3 regions of the Streptomyces sp. NPDC005574 genome follow, and region 1 is predicted to be linked to each of the others. Evidence: riboswitches for the same ligand, from Rfam matches in the RefSeq annotation. Region 1 holds a riboswitch; each other region holds the start of a gene.
What was found. Region 1 has a riboswitch for cobalamin ahead of ABZT03_RS03365 (ribonucleoside-diphosphate reductase subunit alpha). Riboswitches for the same ligand answer to the same signal wherever they lie in the genome.
Positions count from the first base shown of each region.

Region 2: another riboswitch for cobalamin. It lies ahead of ABZT03_RS01520 (HoxN/HupN/NixA family nickel/cobalt transporter); the one in region 1 lies ahead of ABZT03_RS03365 (ribonucleoside-diphosphate reductase subunit alpha).
Region 3: another riboswitch for cobalamin. It lies ahead of ABZT03_RS08880 (CbtB-domain containing protein); the one in region 1 lies ahead of ABZT03_RS03365 (ribonucleoside-diphosphate reductase subunit alpha).

Region 1 covers NZ_JBEXCW010000003.1:97,773-105,223, reverse strand. The annotation lists gene ABZT03_RS03385 (extracellular solute-binding protein) at 1-375, opposite strand, end outside; gene ABZT03_RS03380 (GntR family transcriptional regulator) at 779-1,543, shown strand; gene ABZT03_RS03375 (DUF3311 domain-containing protein) at 1,678-1,941, shown strand; gene mctP (monocarboxylate uptake permease MctP) at 1,938-3,566, shown strand; cobalamin riboswitch at 3,692-3,856, shown strand; gene ABZT03_RS03365 (ribonucleoside-diphosphate reductase subunit alpha) at 3,976-6,357, shown strand; gene ABZT03_RS03360 (ribonucleotide-diphosphate reductase subunit beta) at 6,417-7,373, shown strand.
Region 2 covers NZ_JBEXCW010000001.1:318,873-326,323, reverse strand. The annotation lists gene ABZT03_RS01535 (glycoside hydrolase family 13 protein) at 1-1,403, opposite strand, end outside; gene ABZT03_RS01530 (LAETG motif-containing sortase-dependent surface protein) at 1,691-2,611, shown strand; gene ABZT03_RS01525 (metalloregulator ArsR/SmtB family transcription factor) at 2,692-3,042, opposite strand; cobalamin riboswitch at 3,122-3,364, shown strand; gene ABZT03_RS01520 (HoxN/HupN/NixA family nickel/cobalt transporter) at 3,392-4,498, shown strand; gene ABZT03_RS01515 (nucleoside hydrolase) at 4,526-5,488, opposite strand; gene ABZT03_RS01510 (hypothetical protein) at 5,741-6,502, shown strand; gene ABZT03_RS01505 (GAF and ANTAR domain-containing protein) at 6,519-7,256, opposite strand; gene ABZT03_RS01500 (GAF and ANTAR domain-containing protein) at 7,374-7,451, opposite strand, start outside.
Region 3 covers NZ_JBEXCW010000008.1:145,550-153,000, forward strand. The annotation lists gene ABZT03_RS08860 (MFS transporter) at 1-384, opposite strand, end outside; gene ABZT03_RS08865 (hypothetical protein) at 661-882, opposite strand; gene ABZT03_RS08870 (GNAT family N-acetyltransferase) at 1,127-1,627, shown strand; gene ABZT03_RS08875 (CbtA family protein) at 1,724-2,488, opposite strand; gene ABZT03_RS08880 (CbtB-domain containing protein) at 2,514-2,735, opposite strand; cobalamin riboswitch at 2,770-2,912, opposite strand; gene ABZT03_RS08885 (histidine phosphatase family protein) at 3,033-3,698, shown strand; gene ABZT03_RS08890 (VOC family protein) at 3,829-4,317, shown strand; gene ABZT03_RS08895 (glycoside hydrolase family 15 protein) at 4,415-6,253, shown strand; gene ABZT03_RS08900 (hypothetical protein) at 6,290-6,691, opposite strand; gene ABZT03_RS08905 (AraC family transcriptional regulator) at 7,238-7,451, shown strand, end outside.

The DNA of each region.
Region 1 (7,451 bases):
GGAGTTGTCGAACTTCGCCGTGTCGAGGGGGGCGAAGGCTCCCTTGACCATGTAGCCGAGCATCTCGGTGTTGCCCATCTCGACCACGTCGGGGGCCTTGTCGGTGGCGAGCACCGCGTCGAGCTTGGTGTTCTTGTCCGGCCAGCCGTAGTACTCGTGGTTGATCTTGACGCCGGGGTGCTTCTTCTGCACGGCGGCGTCGGCGGCCTTCACCAGTTCCGGCCAGTTGTTCTGGGCGTCCACGGTGAGCCAGACGGTCAGCTCCTTGGCGTCCGCGCCGCTCTTGTCCGAACTCCCGCTGCTGTCGTCCCCGCACGCCGCGATGGAGACCATCATGCCCGCGATACCGATCGCGACTATCAGCTTGCGCTTCACGCCACCCTCCTCAGGGATGCCCACGAACCCCCCTGCCTCCCCGCGGTGCCAGCCAAAGCACGTACCGCCCATGAAGCCGGGACTGGACCAATGGTGTAGACCAGTAGGGGGAGCTTGGCCCAGACCAATAGGCGTGTCAAGGGTGTTCAAGCGGGCTCCGGAGGTCCGTGATGCGACCGAGATATGCAGGGACCTTTCATTGCGCAAGCGACCAATCGGACGGACCACCGCCGCTGTACCACAGCCTCGGACCCGGCGCGGTGGACTAGACCAACAACGGCGCCGACGGTATACAGAGGGGATCACGGAGCGTGTGGGGCCAACCCGCCCGGACCGTGCCACGATGTGAGCCGTGGCCGACGGACGTCGGTCGTTTCGGCGTCCGGAGCCGGGAAGGCGGAGCATGAGCACCGAGGTCAGCAGTGCGGAGAACGAGGGTGGGGCGACCGTCCGTACCGCGCGCGTGCCCAAGTACTACCGCCTCAAGAAGCATCTGCTGGACATGACGGAGACGCAGTCGCCCGGCACGCCCGTCCCGCCCGAGCGCACCCTGGCCGCCGAGTTCGACACCTCCCGCACGACCGTGCGCCAGGCGCTGCAGGAACTCGTCGTGGAGGGCCGGCTCGAACGCATCCAGGGCAAGGGCACCTTCGTCGCCAAACCGAAGGTCTCCCAGGCGCTCCAACTCACCTCGTACACCGAGGACATGCGCGCTCAGGGCCTCGAACCCACCTCCCAGCTCCTGGACATCGGCTACATCACCGCCGACGACCGGCTCGCCGACCTGCTCGACATCACGGCCGGCGGCCGGGTGCTGCGCATCGAGCGGCTGCGCATGGCCAACGGCGAGCCGATGGCCATCGAGACGACCCACCTGTCGGCCAAGCGCTTCCCGGCGCTGCGCCGCAGCCTCGTGAAGTACACCTCCCTCTACACCGCGCTCGCCGAGGTCTACGACGTCCACCTCGCCGAGGCCGAGGAGACCATCGAGACCTCGCTGGCCACCCCGCGCGAGGCCGGCCTGCTCGGCACCGACGTGGGCCTGCCGATGCTGATGCTGTCCCGGCACTCGCTGGACCGGACCGGCCAGCCCGTGGAGTGGGTGCGCTCGGTGTACCGGGGCGACCGCTACAAGTTCGTGGCCAGGCTGAAGCGTCCGCAGGACTAGGAGGGTCCCCCGCCTCCCGTCGGGCCAGGTGAGGATGTCGCGTCGATATCCGGACGGGGGCTTTCGCAGTCGTCGCGCCGTCGCCTACATTGCCTGCGCATTGCCCAGGTGATCAGTGAGGGGACGGAGCCGCCATGTCCGATGTGCCCGAAGCAAGACCACCGGTGGTGACACCGGTCCGCGTGGTCATCGCGCTGTGCCTCGCGGCGCCGTTCCTCGCGATGCTGTGGATCGGTTCGTACGCCAGGACGGACCCGGCGTTCATCGGGATCCCGTTCTTCTACTGGTACCAGATGCTGTGGGTGCTCATCTCCACGGCCCTGACGATGACCGCGTACGCGCTGTGGCGCCGTGACCAGCGCGCCCGCGCCGCACGGAGCGGAGGTGCGTCGACGTGAACGACGGAGTCAACGGCGTCGCGCTCGGCGTCTTCATCTTCTTCTTCCTGGCCGTCACGGCCATGGGCTTCCTCGCCGCGCGCTGGCGCAAGGCGGAGAACGAGCACAGCCTCGACGAATGGGGCCTGGGCGGACGGTCGTTCGGCACCTGGGTCACCTGGTTCCTGCTCGGCGGCGACCTCTACACGGCGTACACCTTCGTCGCGGTGCCCGCGGCGATCTACGCGGCCGGCGCGGCGGGCTTCTTCGCCGTCCCGTACACGATCCTGGTGTACCCGCTGATCTTCACCTTCCTGCCGCGCCTGTGGTCGGTCTCGCACAAGCACGGATACGTCACCACCTCGGACTTCGTGCGCGGCCGGTTCGGCTCCAAGGGCCTGTCGCTGGCGGTGGCCGTCACCGGCATCCTGGCGACGATGCCGTACATCGCGCTCCAACTGGTCGGCATCCAGGCCGTGCTGGACGTGATGGGCGTGGGCGGCGGGGAGAACACCAACTGGTTCGTGAAGGACCTGCCGCTGCTGATCGCCTTCGGCGTACTGGCCGCCTACACCTACTCGTCGGGGCTGCGGGCGCCCGCGCTGATCGCTTTCGTGAAGGACGGGCTGATCTACCTCGTCATCGCGGTGGCGATCATCTACATCCCGATCAAACTGGGCGGCTTCGACGACATCTTCGCCAAGGCGGCCGACGCGTTCAGCCAGACCAACCCGGCGACCGGCAAGCCGCGCGGGGCGCTGGTCCCGGCCGAGGCGGGACAGTGGACGTACGCCACCCTGGCGCTGGGCTCCGCCCTCGCCCTGTTCATGTACCCGCACTCGATCACCGCGACGCTCTCCTCACGCAGCCGTGAGGTGATCCGGCGCAACACCACGATCCTGCCGCTGTACTCGCTGATGCTCGGCCTGCTGGCCCTGCTCGGCTTCATGGCGATCGCGGCCGGAGTCAAGGTCACCAACGGGCAGTTGGCGATCCCGCAGCTGTTCGAGGACATGTTCCCGGACTGGTTCGCGGGCGTCGCCTTCGCGGCGATCGGGATCGGCGCGCTCGTCCCGGCGGCGATCATGTCGATCGCGGCCGCGAACCTGTTCACCCGCAACATCTACAAGGACTTCATCCGGCCCGACGCGACACCCGCGCAGGAGACCAAGGTCTCCAAGCTGGTCTCCCTCCTGGTGAAGGTGGGCGCGCTGGTCTTCGTGCTGACCATGGACAAGACGGTGGCGATCAACTTCCAGCTGCTGGGCGGCATCTGGATCCTCCAGACCTTCCCGGCGCTGGTGGGCGGCCTGTTCACCCGCTGGTTCCACCGCTGGGCACTGCTGGCCGGCTGGGCGGTCGGCATGGTCTACGGCACCTTCGCCGCGTACGGCGTCGCCTCCCCCACGCAGAAGCACTTCGGCGGCTCGGCCAAGGAGATCCCCGGCATCGGGGAGATCGGCTACATCGGCCTGACGGCGTTCGTGCTGAACGTCGTCGTCACGGTGGTCCTCACCTTCGTACTGAAGGCGGCGAAGGCCCCCGACGGCATCGACGAGACCCGGCCGCAGGACTACACGGCGGACGCGGGCGACCCGGGCGTACAGGTGGAGCTTCCGCCGGCCACGGCGGGCACCGCGCACTGACCCGAGGACCTGTGCGACAGCGGGCCGCCGGAGCGTCTCCGGCGGCCCGCAGCCGTCTCCCCGGCCTCTCCCCCGCACTCCTCCCGTGGACGCCCGGACACGCTCCGAAGCCGACACGGCACAACATCTGGGGGTGCAACTGCGGCCCGGCACAAGATGTATGCTCATGCTCGCTGTCGCCGCAGGGGAATCCGGTGCGAATCCGGAACTGTCCCGCAACGGTGTACTCATGCGCGCATATCCGCGTACGAGCTCGAGTCCGAGGACCTGCCGACAGTGGCTCCCGGCCGTCCGGCCGGGCTGCCAGGACGTCCGGGCCTCGTGGAATGGGCCGGTGGACGCGACGCCGCGCGCGCTCGCGAGCTGCCCCCTTCCGCAAGGCCCCGTGCCGAGCGAGGGAGAGCCCCACGTGACCATCGCGCCAGCCGAACCGGCCTCAGCGACAGCCGACCCCGTGGCCGACGACGGTCCCGGAGCCGCGCTGCTGCGGACCCTGACCGCGCTGACCGCCGACCTCCCCGACGCCGACCCGGGCCGGGTCGCCGCCGCCGCCCTGCGCGGCCGGTCCGCGCGGGCGGACACGGCGGAACTGCGGGAGCTGGCGACCGAGGCCGCGGCCGGACTCATCTCCGAGGACCCCGCCTACTCGAAGCTGGCCGCCCGGCTGCTGACCCTGGGCATCGCCGCCGAAGCCGCCTCGCAGGGCGTCACGACGTTCACCGAGTCCGTCGCGGTCGGACACCGCGAGGGGCTTCTCGCCGACCGCACCGCCGAGTTCGTCCGCGTCCACGCCGACCGCCTCGACGCCCTGATCGACGCCGGTGCCGACGACCGCTTCGGCTACTTCGGCCTGCGCACCCTGCACAGCCGCTACCTGCTCCGGCACCCGATCACCCGTCAGGTCGTCGAGACACCCCAGCACTTCATGCTGCGGGTCGCCAGCGGCCTCGCGGAGGACGACAGCACCCGCTCGCTGGACGAAGTGGCCGCGCTCTACCGGCTCATGAGCCGTCTCGACTACCTTCCCTCCTCCCCCACCCTCTTCAACTCCGGCACCCGGCACCCCCAGATGTCGTCCTGCTACCTCCTCGACTCCCCGCTGGACGAACTGGACTCCATCTACGACCGCTACCACCAGGTCGCCCGCCTCTCCAAGCACGCCGGCGGCATCGGCCTGTCCTACTCCCGCATCCGCGCCCGCGGTTCACTGATCCGGGGCACCAACGGGCACTCCAACGGCATCGTCCCGTTCCTCAAGACCCTGGACGCCTCGGTCGCCGCCGTGAACCAGGGGGGCCGGCGCAAGGGCGCCGCCGCCGTCTACCTGGAGACCTGGCACTCCGACATCGAGGAGTTCCTGGAACTGCGCGACAACACCGGCGAGGACGCCCGCCGTACGCACAACCTCAACCTCGCGCACTGGATCCCGGACGAGTTCATGCGCCGGGTCGACGCCGACGGCCAGTGGTCGCTGTTCTCCCCCGCCGACGTGCCGGAACTCGTCGACCTGTGGGGCGCGGAGTTCGACGCCGCCTACCGCCGGGCGGAGGCCGCGGGCCTGGCGCGCCGCACCCTGCCGGCCCGCGACCTGTACGGCCGCATGATGCGCACCCTCGCGCAGACCGGCAACGGCTGGATGACCTTCAAGGACGCGGCCAACCGCACCGCCAACCAGACGGCCGAACCCGGCAGTGTCGTCCACTCCTCCAACCTCTGCACCGAGATCCTGGAGGTCACGGACGACGGGGAGACCGCGGTCTGCAACCTCGGGTCGGTCAACCTGGGCGCGTTCGTGGACCCGGCGGCCCAGGACGTCGACTGGGAACGACTGGACGCGACGGTCCGCACGGCCGTCACCTTCCTCGACCGGGTCGTCGACATCAACTTCTACCCGACCGAGCAGGCCGGCCGTTCCAACGCCAGGTGGCGGCCCGTCGGCCTGGGCGTCATGGGCCTCCAGGACGTCTTCTTCCAGCTGCGCCTGCCCTTCGACTCGCCGGCCGCGAAGGCGCTGTCCACGCGCATCGCCGAACGCGTCATGCTCGCCGCCTACGAGGCCTCCGCCGACCTCGCCGAGCGCAACGGCCCGCTGCCGGCCTGGGACAAGACCCGTACCGCCCGGGGGGTGCTGCACCCCGACCACTTCGACGCGGAGTTCACCTGGCCGGAGCGCTGGGCGGCCCTGCGCGAGCGGATCGCGGCCGTCGGCATGCGCAACTCGCTGCTGCTCGCGATCGCGCCCACCGCCACCATCGCCTCGATCGCCGGCGTGTACGAGTGCATCGAGCCGCAGGTCTCCAACCTCTTCAAGCGCGAGACCCTGTCCGGCGAGTTCCTCCAGGTCAACTCCTACCTGGTGCGGGACCTGAAGGAGCTGGGCGTCTGGGACGCGCGCACCCGCGAGGCGCTGCGCGACGCGAACGGCTCGGTGAGCGGCTTCACCTGGATCCCCGAGGACGTACGCGCCCTGTACCGCACGGCCTGGGAACTCCCGCAGCGCGGCCTCATCGACATGGCCGCCGCCCGCACGCCGTTCCTGGACCAGGCCCAGTCGCTGAACCTCTTCCTGGAGACGCCGACCATCGGCAAGCTCTCCTCGATGTACGCCTACGCCTGGCGGTCGGGCCTGAAGACGACGTACTACCTGCGCTCACGCCCGGCGACCCGCATCGCCCGCGCCGCCCGCGCCCAGGCACAGCCCGAACCCGCCGTCCCCCTCCAGCCGGCCGCCGACCCCGACGCCGTCGCCTGCTCCCTTGAGAACCCCGAGTCCTGCGAGGCCTGCCAGTGACGACCGCCGACACCACCAAGAACCTGCTCGACCCGGGCTTCGAACTGACCCTGCGCCCCATGCGCTACCCCGACTTCTACGAGCGCTACCGGGACGCCATCAAGAACACCTGGACCGTGGAGGAGGTCGACCTCGCCTCCGACGTGTCGGACCTGGCGAAACTCTCACCCGGCGAGCAGCACATGATCGGCCGGCTGGTCGCGTTCTTCGCGACGGGCGACTCCATCGTGGCGAACAACCTGGTGCTGACCCTCTACAAGCACATCAACTCCCCCGAGGCGCGCCTGTATCTGAGCAGGCAGCTCTTCGAGGAAGCGGTCCACGTCCAGTTCTACCTGACGCTGCTGGACACCTACCTGCCCGACCCGCAGGACCGCGCGGCGGCCTTCGCCGCGGTGGAGAACATCCCCTCCATCCGCGAGAAGGCGGAGTTCTGCTTCCGGTGGATGGACTCGGTCGAGAAACTCGACCGCCTGGAGACCCGCGCCGACCGCCGCCGCTTCCTCCTCAACCTGATCTGCTTCGCCGCCTGCATCGAGGGCCTCTTCTTCTACGGGGCGTTCGCCTACGTCTACTGGTTCCGCAGCCGGGGCCTGCTGCACGGGCTGGCGACGGGGACGAACTGGGTCTTCCGGGACGAGACCATGCACATGTCGTTCGCCTTCGAGGTGGTCGACACGGTCCGCAAGGAGGAGCCGGACCTCTTCGACGACCAACTCCGGGACCAGGTCACGGACATGATCCGGGAGGCCGTCGAGGCGGAACTCCAGTTCTCCCGCGACCTCTGCGGCGACGGACTGCCGGGCATGAACACCGAGTCGATGCGCCAGTACCTGGAGTGCGTCGCCGACCAACGGCTCACCCGGCTCGGCTTCGCGCCCCTGTACGGATCCGAGAACCCCTTCTCCTTCATGGAGTTGCAGGGCGTCCAGGAACTGACCAACTTCTTCGAGCGGCGCCCGTCGGCGTACCAGGTCGCGGTGGAGGGGACGGTCGACCTCGACGAGGACTTCTGACGCTCCGGAAGCCTCCGGGCTGCTGCCCCATAGGGGGTCCATGGAGCGTCCATGGGCCGTCCATGGACCCTCTATGGG
Region 2 (7,451 bases), on a different contig from region 1:
TCCTGGGCCTCGACGGCGTACGCCGCGAAGCTCTCCGGCTGCGGCAGCCAGGCGGCGCCCGCCCCGAAGCCGTACGACGGCCCCGTGCGCGTCCACGGCAGCGGCACCCGGCAGCCGTCGCGCCCCTTGCGGACCCGGCCCGTCTGCTCCCAGATCGGGTCCTGGAGGACCTCGACGGGCAGGTCGGCGACCTCGGGCAGACCGAGTTCCTCGCCCTGGTAGACGTACGCCGATCCGGGCAGCGCCAGCATCAGCAGGGTGGCCGCGCGGGCCCGGCGCAGGCCCGCCACCGGGTCGACGGCGGGGGCGTGGCCGCCGGACAGCAGCCAGGCGTTGTCGTCGGTGCCCGGCGGGAGCATCAGACGGGAGGCGTGCCGGACGACGTCGTGGTTGGACAGGACCCAGGTGGCCGACGCCCCGGCCGACGCGGCCGTGGCCAGCGAGTCGGTGATCACCTGGCGCAGTTCGGCCGCGTCCCAGCCCGCCTGGAGGTACTCGAAGTTGAAGGCCTGGCCGAGTTCGTCGGGCCGGGCGTACAGCGCGCGCCGGGCGCCCGGCACCCATGCCTCGGCGACCGCGGCGCGGGGCGGGCGGTAGGTGTCGAAGACGGTCCGCCAGTCGCGGTAGATCTCGTGCACCTCGTCCCGGTCGTAGAAGGGGTGCGTGCCGGGCGGGAGGGTGGCGAGCGCGGCCTCGCCGGCGCTCTCCGCGGCGGCGAGGTCGCGCAGCGGCTCGCCGAGGTCCTTGGCCAGGGCGTGCGCGACGTCGACGCGGAAGCCGTCGACCCCGCGGTCGGACCAGAACCGCAGGGTGGTCCGGAAGTCGGCGCGGATCTCCTCGTTGTCCCAGTTCAGGTCGGGCTGCTGGGGGGCGAACAGGTGCAGGTACCACTGTCCGTCCGGCACCCGGCGCCAGGCGCTGCCGCCGAACACGGACTGCCAGTTCGTGGGCGGCAGCTCACCGTGCGTGCCGCGGCCGTCGCGGAAGACGTACCGGTCGCGGGCGGCGGAGCCGGGCCCGGCCCGCAGGGCCTCCTGGAACCAGGCGTGCTGGTGCGAGGTGTGGTTCGGCACCAGGTCGACGATCACCTTCAGGCCCAGCCGGTGGGCCTCGGCGCCCATCGCGGCGAAGTCGTCGAGGGTGCCCAGGCGCGGGTCGACGTCGCGGTGGTCGGCGACGTCGTAGCCGCCGTCGGCGAGCTCCGAGGGGTAGAAGGGGCTGAGCCACAGCGCGTCGACGCCGAGCGCGGCAAGGTGGGTCAGGCGCCCGGTGACACCCCGGAGGTCGCCGAGCCCGTCGCCGTCGGCGTCGGCGAAGCTGCGCGGGTAGACCTGGTAGACGACGGCCTGCCGCCACCAGTCGGGGTCCTTGCCGGAGAGGTCGGGCGTGGTGCGAACGGTCACGCGTGTTCCTCCGTGCCGGGTAGGGGCGGATGCCGGGCGGGCGATATCAAGAATCCTGTCCACTTGGCCGGAAAAGTGAACATCCGGCCTGCCTCCCCACTGCCCGGAGCGAGCTGTTCCCTATGTGGGGGAATGGTGATGGCCGGCTCAACCCCCTTTGTGTCGGCGCAGGTTGACAGCCCTGAGCCGGGAGATCCACGATGTCCGCACGCTGTGGCGCATGTGACCTATGAGCCCAGTGTTTCTTCGGGTTATTCACCCCCCGCACACGCCAAGATGGGATACGCATGTCCATAGCGAGACGTGTCACCGTGCGCCGCCTGCTGGGGACGGGCGCCGCGACGCTCGCCCTCTGTACCGCCTCCGTCGCCGCCGCCTCCGGCGCCTTCGCCACCGGCACGCCCGGCGGTGACGGCTGGAGGTCCGCCGACGGCTACCGGCCGGGTTCGGGCGCGGGCACGATCACGGAGACCGACCGCTGCCAGTTCTCGCTGGACGGCTCGAACTTCTACGACTCCGTGAAGGTCGACGACCAGAACCTGCGGCCCACCGACGACGGCAAGGTCCACATCAAGGTCCGTACCGCCGGGGACGCCACCACCTGCACCGCCTCCCTGGCGTCCTACCTCGCCCACGGGTCCAGCTTCCGCACCTCCGGCGAACAGGTCTTCGTCGACTTCGACAGCGTGACGGTCGAGCCGGGCCGGACCGAGTCCCTCGACATCGCCGTGCCGGACGCGGGCTGCTTCGCGCAGATCGACCTGTACCGGGGCGCGGTGAAGTTCGACGGCCAACTCGACGCGAAGGACGGCTTCGACCACGGCGACCTGCCCAAGGGCCCCGACCACCCGGTCATCAAGGACAAGCTGATCGCGGCCTGGAACGGCGGCACGAAGGACTGCACGACGGCCCCGTCCCAGACGCCGTCCACGCCGACGCCGACCCCGGCGGCCCCGGGATCCTCCGAGCCCTCGCAGCCCGCGCGGGAGTCCACGCCGCCGGCCGACGAGACGCCGTCGAGCGGGGGCGACACCCCGGTGCCCGCCACCACCGCGCCGGCCACCACGCCCGACGGTGGCGGCGGTGACCTCGCCGAGACCGGTGCGAGCAGCACGACGGGGCCGATCGCGATCGGGGCGGCGGTCCTGCTCGCCGGCGGCGCGGGTCTGGTGATCGCGACGCGTCGGCGTCGGAGCACGGGTGCGTGAACCCTTCCAGGGGGCTCGGCCCCCTGGACCCCGGCTCCTCGGACGCGGGAGGGGCTGAAGGTCACGCGCGCGGCTGAGAACTAGGGGGCGGCCTGGTCGAGCAGGGTGGCGACTGTCGCGTCGACCAGCCGGTAGCGCACGATCCGGCCCTCCTTCTCGCCCTCGACGACCCCCGCCGCCCGCAGCAGCCTGAGCGCCTGCGAGACGGCGGGGTCGTTCATCCCCGTCGCGATCGCGAGGTCGGACACGGCGAGCGGTCCGGTGCGGTGCAGGGCCAGCAGCAGGGCGAGCCGCCGGGGCTCCCCGAGCAGCGCGAAGCGGTCGGCCCAGGCGCGGACATGGCCGGGTTCACCGATGGCGGCGATGGCGTCGCACACCCGGTGGCCGTCGATGGTGCGCCGGTCCGCGCGGTCGGCCGGGACGAGATGCATGGCGCCATCCTCGCAGGCCCGCCATGTGATCTTCCATACCTGCGCAGGTGCGCAGCTATGCAGCGGAGCGCCCGCCGCCCTACGGTGGTCGGGCCGTGGTGCTCGGGAATCCGGTGACGACCCCTCAAAGGTCCATGCCGGAGCGGCCCTCGCCACTGTGATCGGGGAGTTTCCGGCCCACCGTCCCGCGAGGGACAGCCACTGGTCGCCGCAGGGTGACCGGGAAGGCGGGCCGGCGGCGCAGACCCTCCTACGCTCCCGGCTTCGGTCGGGCGGGAGGTACCCGTAAGCCAGGAGACCGGCCACGGCATCTCACGAAGTGATCCACGAGGTGCTGGAGCGTGACCGCATGACCCTGCCCGAGCCTGCCCAGGCGTCCGGACCCGCGTCCTTCAGGTGGCGCCGGGAGGACACCGTCAAGACCGCCGGCCTGCTGACGGCCGTGGCCGTCCTGCACGTCGTCGCCTTCGGGATCCTGTTCCTGCTGGTGGTGCCGGAGCACTACGAGGTCGGCACCAGGGCGTTCGGCGTCGGCCTCGGCGTCACCGCCTACACCCTCGGCATGCGGCACGCCTTCGACGCCGACCACATCGCCGCCATCGACAACACCACCCGCAAGCTGATGGCCGACGGCAAGCGGCCGGTGTCGGTGGGCTTCTGGTTCGCGCTCGGCCACTCCAGCGTGGTGGTCCTGCTCGCCGCGCTGATCGCGGGCGGCACCCAGCTCGCCGGCCGGGTCATGAACGAGGGCTCGCGCACCCACCAGGCCCTCGGCTTCATGGGGACGACGATCTCGGGGACGTTCCTCTACCTGATCGCCGCCCTCAACCTGGTCGCCCTGCTCGGCATCCTGAAGGTCTTCAGGGCGATGCGCGCGGGCACCTACGACGAGCGGGAGCTCGAACAGCACCTGGATTCGCGGGGGTTCATGAACCGCATCCTGGGCCGGCTCACCAGATCCATCACCCGCCCCGGGCAGATGTTCCCGCTCGGTTTCCTCTTCGGTCTGGGCTTCGACACCGCCACCGAGGTCACGCTGATGGTGATGGCCGGCTCGGGCGCGGCGGCCGGCCTGCCCTGGTACGCGATCCTGTGCCTGCCGCTGCTGTTCGCCGCCGGAATGAGCCTGTTCGACACCCTCGACGGCACCTTCATGAACTTCGCCTACCAGTGGGCCTTCTCCAACCCCGTGCGCAAGGTGTTCTACAACCTGACCATCACCGGGCTGTCCATCGCCGTCGCGTTCTTCATCGGCACCATCGAACTGGTCGGCGTCCTGCACGAGAAGCTCGACCTGCGCGACGACCTCAGCGGCTGGATCGCCGGCCTCGACCTGGACAACGTCGGCTACGTCATCGTCGGCCTGTTCGTCGTGGTGTGGGCGGCGGCCGTGACGTACTGGAAGGTCGCCAAGGTGGAGCAGCGCTGGGCGGTACGGCCGGCGGACGGCAGCTGAGCCCGGCCGGGCCGCCCCGGTCGTGGCCTACGGGCCCTCGACCGTCGTCAGCCACAGCTTCACGTACCGCTCCACGTCCACGCCGAGGCCGACGTCCACCAGGGTCTGTTCCCGTACGCCCTCGTGGATCTCGGACTCGCCGGGGCGCGGACGGCGGTCGACGAGGGTCTGGCCGCGGGTCGGGCCCGGGGCCAGCGCGACCTCCACCGGCAGGCGTTCGGTGGTCAGCCCCGCCGGGTCGACGACGGCGCACACCGCGCCCGCGTCGCCGAGACCACCCGTCGGGGTGGGGTCGCCGGAGGTGGCCGGGTCGCGGTGGGCGAGCAGCTCACCGGCCAGCCGCAGCCGGGGTTCGGCGCTCGCGCGCAGCCGCTGCACGTCCCCGGCCGGGACCAGGACCCGCTGGAACACGTCGAGGCCGTACATGGTGATCGGCACCCCCGCGGTGAGCAGGACGGCGGCCGCCTCCGGGTCGTGCCACACGTTGAACTCGGCGACCGGGGTGGCGTTCCCGGTCGCGACCGCGCCACCCATGAACACGATCCGCTCGATGTTGCGCACCACCTCCGGATGCGTCCTGAGCAGCAGCGCGATGTTCGTCAGCGGGGCCGTCGGGATGAGGGTGACCGGACGCGGGCAGGCGAGGATCTCGCGGCGCAGCAGCGTCACCGCGTCCACGTCCACCGGCACGCGGGTCGGCGCGGGCAGCCCGAGGTCGCCCATGCCGTCCTGCCCGTGCACGTGCCGGGCCGTGCGCACCGGCTCGATCAGCGGGCGCTCGGCGCCTCGCGCGACCGGGATGCCGGGGGCGCCTGCCTGCTCCAGCACGGTCAGGGTGTTGCGTACGACGCCGTCCACGTCGGTGTTCCCGGCCACGCAGGTGATCGCCCGCACGTCGAGTCCGGGGTGGCGGACGGCGAACAGCAGGGCGAGGGCGTCGTCGACACCGGTGTCGCAGTCGATGATCACCGGGATGGGCTGACCGTTCACGGCGGGGCTCCTGTTCCTACGACCGTCCCAGCACGGGCTCTACGGGAGCGACCTTACGCAGCCCGGCGGGCTCCCCGTGGTCCGCGCGGGGGCGCGGGCGGGCGTCCGGGCCGGGCGGGGGCCCGCGCCGGTAACCCGGACGGACCGTCGCGCTGGTGGCGGAAGCGGCGCGGTGGTGCTGTGGGAACACCCGTACCGGATCTTCGCCGCGCGCAGGAGGCCCCCGATGACCCGTCCGCAGGAGGCCCCTCGATGACCCGCCCCCCGGCCCGCCGTCTCCTCGTGGGCGCCTCGGCCCTGTGCCTCGCCGGTCTGCCGGTGCTCACCGCCTGCTCGGCGGGGGCCACCGCCCCGCCCACGGCCCGCCGCTCCCCCGCCGCCTCGCCCTCCCCGTCCGCCGCCGCGCTCACCACGGCGCAGGCCGAGGCCGCGCTGGTCACCGCCGCGGATCTGGGGGAGCCCTGGGAGCCGACGCAGGGCGCCGCGACCTGGCGGGACACGCTGCTCAAGGCGAAGGCCGACCCGCCCGACTGCGGGCGGCTGCTCGACGCCGTCTACACCGAGGAGGTGTTCGGCCCCGAGACCGCCGTCCACGCGGTCGCCGGCCTCGACGACGCCATGGACCAGGCCCAGTTGCGCTACCAGGTCCTCGCCCACGACCCGGCGGACGTGGACCGCACCCTGGCCTGGCTGCGCTCGCTGCCGGGCAGGTGCGGGCAGTTCACGGCCGCGTCGGCCGGGGGTGCCGTGCAGGGGGCGCGGGTGGCCGACGCGGCGCTGCCGGCCGTCGGGGACGCCCGGGAGGGTCTGCGGATCACGCTGGCCGGCGAGAGCGCCGACGGCGAGCCGACCACCCTCACCGTGGACCTGGCCGCCGTCCGGGTCGGCGACGACGTGATCGTCCTGACCAACGGCGGCCTCGGCAACGTCTCGGCGGACGTCACGGCGGCGGTCGTACAACTGGGGGCGCAGCGGCTGACGGACGTCCGCAGACAGGCCCGGCTGGAGGTGTGAGCCGCGGCGGGGCGGCTCAGGGACGCCCCGCTGCCCGCTGGAACAGGGCCGCCGGTTCCATGGTGCGCTCGGCCAGCCGGCGGGCCACCGCGGTGAGAGTGGTCCCCGTGTTCTCCGCGTGGCGGCGCAGGATGTCCAGCGCCTCGCCGAGGGAGACGTCCGCGTACTCCGCCAGCAGGCCCTTGGCGAGTTCGACGGTCGCCTTCGCCGAGACCGCCGCCTGGAGGGACGTCAGCAGGTCCTGCGGGCGCCGGGACTCGGCGGGCCAGTGGGTCAGGGTGAGCGCGACGATGTCGCTCAGGCCCTGCGCCACGGCGAGGTCGCTGTCCGGCAGGGCCTCGCGGCGCCGGTTGGCGAGGGTCACCGCGCCGATCGCCGTCCCGTCCAGCCGCAGCGGCAGGGCGTGCACGGTGAGACAGCCGGACTCCAGGGCGTGGGCGGTGTACGCGGGCCAGCGGCCGTCGGCCCGCAGGTCGTCGGCGGTGACCTGCTCGCCGGTGCGGTAGCAGTCGACGGAGGGTCCCTCGTCGCGCCGCACCTGGAGCACGTCCAGGCCGCCCAGGTCGTCGGCGGAGGCGGCCATCGTGCGCAGCCGGCCGCGCGCGTCGGCCATCACCACGCCCACCGCGTCCACCTCCAGCAGGGCCACGCAGTGGTCGCCGAGCCGGGCGAACAGGTCGAGCGGGTCGAAGTACGCGCCGAGCGTGTCCGCCAGGTCCACGAAGGCGCGGGTGAGCCGCAGTTCCCGGTTCATCCGAGCCTCCTCGCACCGTCACGCCGCACGTGAGCCGGTCGTCCGGTGGTCTCCCGCCCGGTCCCTTCCCAGCCGGTCGGTTCCCGGCCGGTGGTTCCTTGCCCGGCCGGAGCGTGCCTAGTCACGGTCGAACCTCTTCCTGTGCGAGACCACATCGCGCGCCAGCTCCAGGGCGGTCCGGTTGTGCGCGAAGGC
Region 3 (7,451 bases), on a different contig from region 1:
GGCCGCGACAGCGACGACGTAGAGCTGCGCCATCGTCAGGGCGCCGAAGGCGGCCGCCAGCGGCACCGAACCGATGATCAGCAGCCGGAGGACGTCACAGACGATCATGATGGAGCGTTTGGAGCCACGGTCCACGAGCGCGCCCGCGGGCAGCGCGATCAGGGCGAACGCCAGCGTGGCCGCGGCGGTCAGAAGCCCGACCTGGAACGTGCTGGCCTCCAGTACGACAACCGCGACGAGCGGCAGAGCGACCTGGGTGACAGCCGAGCCCATCTCACTGACCGTCTGACCGCTCCACAACAACACGAAGTCCCGCTGCCCCCACAACCCGGAACCACCAGCCCCCACCCCGGCACCTTCCAGCTCCCCCGCAACGTCCGTCACCGCCCACCAACTCCCCTGTCGGATCCCCGGCCGGGACTGTATCGCCGAACAACTGGGCGTCGACGCGGAGTGGATGACCTCGTGGCGCATGGTCATTGGCGCTGCCCTGGAACACCGACTCACCAAGGCCCCTGGCGCACGATCCGGTGCGCACGATTCACGGGCACCAGGTCATCGACGGACCGGCCACCGCCCAACCCGGCGCCGCCTACGCCGACTTGCCGCACGTGTCCGCCGTAGCGGCTTCGCTTGCCGTGCCCGCTCCCGGTGCGGTGGTCAGGGTAGATCGTGACACTCGCGGGCCGCGGGCTCGGCGTTGGAGGGGGCCTCGATGACGGCGTAGGACAAGAGGGCCATGGCGGTGGCCGGTACGACCGTGGCCGACAGGCGGGCGTCCCGCACGCCGAAGGAGGCCGGCAGGCGCACGATCGGGTAGTGCCACAAGTACATGCCGTAGCTGAGGCTGCGGCCCGTCCAGGTGAGCGGAGACAGGGACAAAAGCCGTGCGGGGCCTCCGTCGCGGCAGAGTTCGAGCCCGTGACGAGCGTCGCGGAGACCGCCGCGACCGCGAGGAAGCCGACGGTGTACCAGGCGGCGGTCCAGCCGCCCTCGTCGCCGGTGACGGGTACCTTCCAGGCGACCAGGCACAGCACCGCGAGCGGGCCCGGCTCCGCCGCAGGCGCCTGTCGGCCGGCGCGGAAACCCAGTCGGCCCCAGCGCACCCCCCGGATAAAGTGGGGCGGTGCCCGAGCTGAAGCGGCTGCATGCCGGCCATGCCCCGGCGGTCCTGGCCTTCGAGCTGGCGAACCGCGGCTACTTCGCCGCCTCCGTCTCCGACCGCGGCGACGAGTTCTTCGACCAGTTCACCGACCGGTTCGGCGCCCTGCTGGCCGAGCAGGAGGCCGGCGTCTGCGCCTTCCACGTGCTCGTCGCCGGGGACGGCTCGGTGCTGGGCCGGTTCAATCTGTACGACCTCGAGGACGGCACCGCCGTACTCGGTTACCGGGTCGCGCAGCACGTCGCCGGTCGTGGCGTGGCGACCGCGACCGTGCGGGAACTGTGCCGGCTGGCGGCGGCGCAGCACGGGTTGCGCACGCTGCGGGCGGCCACCGCCCGCGACAATGTCGCGTCCCGAAAAGTGCTGGTCAAGGCCGAGTTCGTCCCGGTCGGTCCCGCAGAGCCGGCCGACCTCGGCGGTAAGCAGGGCACCTGGTATCAGCGCGATCTCGCGCTCCGGCCGTAGGCCCGGCCCGTCGCAGAGCACCGGAAAACACCTCGGTCCGGTCCCGCACGGGGTGTGCCGGGCCGGACCACGGTGTCCGCCTCGGCGGAGGATGCCTCAGTGCGGTACGCGAGCGGCTCGCGTTCCCGTGCCCTCGGCCGCGGGGACCGTGGCCCCGGGCGACAGGACGCGTTCCGCGAGTACGCCGAAGAGCAGCCCGAAGGCGGTCCACAGGGTCAGCTGGATGGCGAGTGCCGCGAGACGGAACTGCCACAGCAACGTCGCCGAGAAGTCGTTGGGGACTTCGTTGACCGCCGGCAGGAACGCGTACGCGAGTCCGACGGCGAGGCCGAAGAACGCGCCCGCGGACAGGGTCGCGTTCCAGGTGCCGAGGCGTGGTGCGAGCCGCTTGCCGAGGATGACGGTGGCGACGGCCAGCAGCACACTGAGCAGCATCATCAGGAAGTACAGCGTGGTGCGCTTCCCGATGGTGTCCGGGTCGCCGACGGACGGCGGGTTGGCCGGGTACTTGAGGAACGGTACGACGTAGACCGCGACCAGCCCCGCGGCGGCCAGGAGCAGCGCGCTCGCGCGCGGCCCGAAGCGGCCGATCCGGCCGAGCGCGAAGCAGTACGCGAGGGCGGCGATGCCGCCGAACGCGACGCCGTAGAGCAGTACTCCGGTGCTCAGGCCGCCGGTGGACTGCATGGAACGGCTGACGGCTTCCATGCCGTGCTCGTGGGAGTGCGCCTCCTCGTAGGCGATGGCCGAGTCCACGCGGGGCTCGCCCAGGAAGTAGGCGACGACGAGGGCGAGCAGGCCGGCGGCGAGGCCCGCCAGCATGCCGCGGACCAGGAGGTTTCTGACGGTTGCCGAGTTCATGGGCTGATGCGCTCCGGCTCGGCCGTCAGTGGCAGGGGAAGCCGAGGAGGTGGCGGGCGTCGTGCACCCACTCGTGGACGTTCTCACCGCTCACCACGGAGGTGGCGCCCTGCTCGGCGCCGACGAAGTAGAGGAGCACCAGCATGAGGACGCCGAAGAAGACCGCCCAGGGCGCGATCGCGCCGATCGGCAGTTTGGCGGGGAGGGTGGTGGGGGCAGCGCTGGGCTGGACGGTGGACTGCGCCATGGCAGGACCTCCTGGGGAACTCGCGTCCCGGCTCGGTGGTGCACAGGACGACGGCCACGGGTCTGACTCGCCCGGCGTCCGCCACCCCGTGTCGGGGCGGCCGGTACCGGACTCACAGTGGCGCGACCGTGCCGGATTCCCACCGGCTTCCGCAGTACCGTCGTCGATATCTTCGAGAACGTACCGCGTCGCGGGGGTGCGGCCAAGGGCGCGTGGCGCCACCGGGGGCGTGCCGGCCGCGTTCGGGGGCCGGCAATTCCGTGCGGCGAACGCTTTGTTGACCATGAGAGCAGGCACATGACAAGCCGAGTGACGTTGATCTCACCCGCCGTCAGCCGGTCGCTGCGCGAGGCGCGTTTCGACGACGGCTGCCCGCTCGACGAGGCCGGGGCGGCCCGGGCCCGCTCGGCCGAGGGCGCCTTCCGCCGCCCAGACCGCGCGGTGGCCTCCCCCACCGTGCGCTGCGCGCAGACGGCGTCGGCCCTCGGCCTGGACGCCTCTGCCGTGCCGGATCTGGCCGGGCTCCGCGTGGGCCGCTGGCAGGGCCGCACCCTCGGCGAGGTCGGCGCGCAGGAGCCGGAGGCGCTGGTGAGCTGGATGACCGACCCGTCCGCCGCCCCGCACGGCGGTGAGTCGGTACGGGAGTTGTGCGACCGCGTGACGGCGTGGCTGGGGTCCGCCGCGGAGGCCGCGGGCCGCACGGTGGCGGTGGTGGAGCCGGAGATCGTACGAGCCGTCGTGGTACGGATCCTCGGGGCGCCCGAGCCGGCGTTCTGGCGCGTCGACGTACCGCCGTTGACCGCGGTCACGGTCAGCGGGCGTGCGGGACGCTGGAACGTGCGGATCGGGGAGCCCCTGGGCGCGCCGGGGGTGGGCGAGGCCCGGCGGGCGGACGCGATGCAGCCGCCCGAGCCGACCCCCTGTCGGCGGCGGAAGCCCCCGCGAGAGGGACCGGGCGCCTGATGTCAGGGCCGAGCGGCCTCGCCGGGTGGGCCGCGGTGTGCTGCCGCGATTGACCTCAACCGGGCTTGAGTTCGTAGCGTGCCCGCAGTGCCGCGGGAGCAGACCGGCGGTCCGAGCAGGGAGGTTCGTCATGGCCGAGGACTCAGTGCGCGCCGACATCCCCGACCGCTACCGCTACTCCGTCGTCCCGCACATCATGGTCGACGACGCGGCCTCGGCGATCGACTTCTACCGGCGGGCGTTCGGCGCCCGCGAGGACTTCAGGCTCGATGCTCCCGGCGGCGGGATCCTGCACGCCGAGGTCACCGTCGGGCGGTCGGTCCTGATGCTGGGCGACGCCGGCCCGGACGGGCCGGAGGCGTCCCCCTTCGCCCCACCGACCGCCCTCGGCGGCAGCACGTCCGTCGCGCTGCACGTCTTCGTGCCGGACGTCGACGGCCTCGCGGAGCGCGCCGCCGCCGCGGGTGCCGAGATCCTCCAGCCGCCGCAGGACATGTTCCACGGCGACCGCACCGCCGTCCTCAAGGACCCCTCGGGGCACGTGTGGGTGTTCCTGACCCACAAGGAGGAGGTCGCGGAGGACGAACTCCGCCGCCGCCTCGCGACGCCCGCGCCGTGAGGAACCTCCCGCCGCGCCGAACGAGGATCTTCGTCCTAGGCTGAATGGGCCGAACGGGGGGCATCCGGGTCGCCGGCGACCGAGAGGGGCTCGCCCGATGCAGGACTACCCGCTGATCGAGAACCACGGCCTGCTCGGTGACCTGCAGACCGCCGCACTGGTCACGACGGACGGGACCGTCGACTGGCTGTGCCTCCCCCGCTTCGACTCGCCCCGCGTGTTCGGCGCGCTGCTGGACAAGGACAAGGGCGGGCACTGCACCGTCCGGCCGAGGAGCGGATCGTACGCGACGAAGCAGATGTACCTCCCGGACACGGCGATCCTGGTCACCCGGTTCATGACCGAGGCGGGCGCCGGGGAGGTCCTCGACTTCATGCCCGTGACGGGCACGACGGCCACGCCCCGGCACCGGCTGGTGCGCATGGTCCGCTGTGTGCGGGGGACCATGACCTTCGACATCGAGGTGGCCCCCCGGTTCGACTACGGCCGCCATGACCACCGGCTGCATCTCAGCGAGCACGGCGCGGTGTTCGCGGCGGACGACGGTACGCGGCTGACCGTGCACCCGGTGCGCGAGCCGGAGGACGACCGGCTGCTGGACCTGCTCCTGGACCGGCAGCAGGACCTGCACTTCACCCTGACCCTCCAGGCGGGACAACAGCGCGGTCTGGTCCTGGAGTGGGGGGCCGAGGGGCCGCCCCGCGAGGTCCGTCTCAGCGAGTACCAGGGCATGTTCGAGCAGAGCGTCGGCTTCTGGCGCGCGTGGCTCGCGCAGTCGCAGTACTCGGGGCGCTGGCGCGAGACGGTGGAACGGTCCGCGATCACGCTGAAGCTGATGACCTACGCCCCGAGCGGTGCCCTGGTGGCCGCGCCGACGGCGGCGCTGCCCGAGCAGTTGGGCGGGGAGCGCAACTGGGACTACCGCTTCACCTGGATCCGCGACGCCTCCTTCTCCGTGTACGCGCTGCTGGGGCTCGGCTTCACCGAGGAGGCCAAGCGGTTCCTCGTGTGGCTGGCGGCGCGGGTGAAGGAACGGGCGGGCAGCGACGGCGACTCCGGACCGCTGAACATCATGTACAGGGTCGACGGCTCCTCGGATTTGGAGGAGCAACTCCTCGACCACTGGGAGGGCTACGCGGGTTCGTCGCCGGTACGGATCGGCAACGGCGCCGCCACGCAACTCCAGTTGGACATCTACGGCGAGGCGCTGGACAGCATGTACTTCGCGCACCGGCACGGAATCCGGCTGGGGCACCACGGCTGGACGTCGCTGCTGACCGACCTGGACTGGCTGGCCGACCACTGGGACCAGGCCGGGGAAGGACTGTGGGAGACCCGCGGCGGCCGCAAGCACTTCACCTACGGCCGTGTCATGTCCTGGGTGGCCTTCGACCGCGCGCTGCGGCTCGCCGAGGCGAACGGGCGGCCCGCAGCGGCCGCGCGCTGGCTCGCCGCACGCGACGACATCTACCGCCAGGTCCTCAGCAGGGGATGGAGCGGAAACCGTCAGGCGTTCGTCCAGCACTACGGCAGTGACGTGCTCGACTCGTCGCTGCTGCGGATGGCGACGGTCGGCTTCGTCACGCCCGACGATCCGATGTGGATCTCGACGCTCGACGCCATGGAGGAGGAACTCGTCAGCGACAGCCTGGTCTACCGCTACGACCCCGGGGCCTCCCCCGACGGCCTTCGCGGCTCGGAGGGCACGTTCTCGCTGTGCACCTTCATGTACGTCGACGCGCTGGCCCGCGCGGGACGCACCGACAAGGCGCGCCTGGTGTTCGAGAAGATGATGGGGTACGCCAACCATCTGGGCCTGTACTCCGAGGAGATCGACCCCACAGGACGCCAACTGGGCAACTTTCCGCAGGCGTTCACGCATCTCGCGCTGATCGACGCGGCCATCACCCTGGATACGGCCATCGACGGGCGATGAGGACGGATCCGAGGAAGCAGGCCCCACTCGAAGGAGCTAGTCGCGGACGACGCACAGGGCCCAGATCACGAACGCGGACATCGCGATCATGATGACGGACCACACCGGGTAGTACGGGAGGGAGAGGAAGTTCGCGATGATGACGAACGCGGCGATGGCCACACCCGCGACGCGCGCCCACATCGCCTCCCGGAACAGTCCCACGCTGACGCCCAGGGCGACCACGCCGAGCGCGAGATGGATCCAGCCCCAGCCGGTGAGGTCGAACTGGAAGACGTAGTTGGGGGTGCTGACGAACACGTCGTCGTTCGCGATCGCCATGATGCCGCGGAAGACCGCGAGCACGCCGGCGAGTGACAGCATGACGGCGGCGAACGCCGTCAGGCCCGTAGCCCACGCCTGCGACGCGGACCTACGAGACGGATGTATGGCAGTCATCTGCCTGCCTCGCTTCCCATGTTCTTCACTCGGTTGCCGATCGGTCGCTGCTCAGCGCGGGAAGGCCGCGATGACCGGGTCGGCGACGTCCGATGAGGTGCGCCTGTCTCGCGATGTCCAATCCGAACGTCCAATCCGACGCTACGCCTCCACGGTCGAAGCGGCATCTCACTCATTGCCCGCACGGGCACCGGTCGCCGGTCGGCGGTCGGCGGTCGGCGGTCGGCGGTCGGCGGCGGGACTGTTCGGCGGCGAGCCGGCGGGCCCGGTCGGTCGGCGAGGGCGCCGGCGGGCGGTCCGGGTCAGGCCGCCGGGCGGGCGTCGCGGTGGGCCCGGGCCGCGGCCATCAGGGCGGCGACGCGGGATGTCCGACCTACCCCACCCACCAGTACGCCGCCTGACCGGCGGGCGGGGGGACCGCCCCTGCTCCCCCTCCCCCGTTGACAGCCGGGCGGACCCGGCGTGACGCACCCGACGGAATGCGGATGATCTCCGCGTGGAAGGATGCGGAGGAGGCTGTCGGCGCGTGAATCGGGGATGAACTCAATGATCGGGACGGTGTTCCGAACAGCGGACATACCTGCGGAGCACCGGTTCGACTCCTGGTGGGAAGTGATCGGCCAGACCCGCTCCAGTGACATCGCCAGCGCGCACGCCGCCGACTTCTGGGCGGAGTACCGGCTGATGGAGCTGGGGCCGGTGGCGGTGTGGTCGGCGTCGTTCCTGCCGTCGCGGTACAGGCGGAACACACGCATGGTGC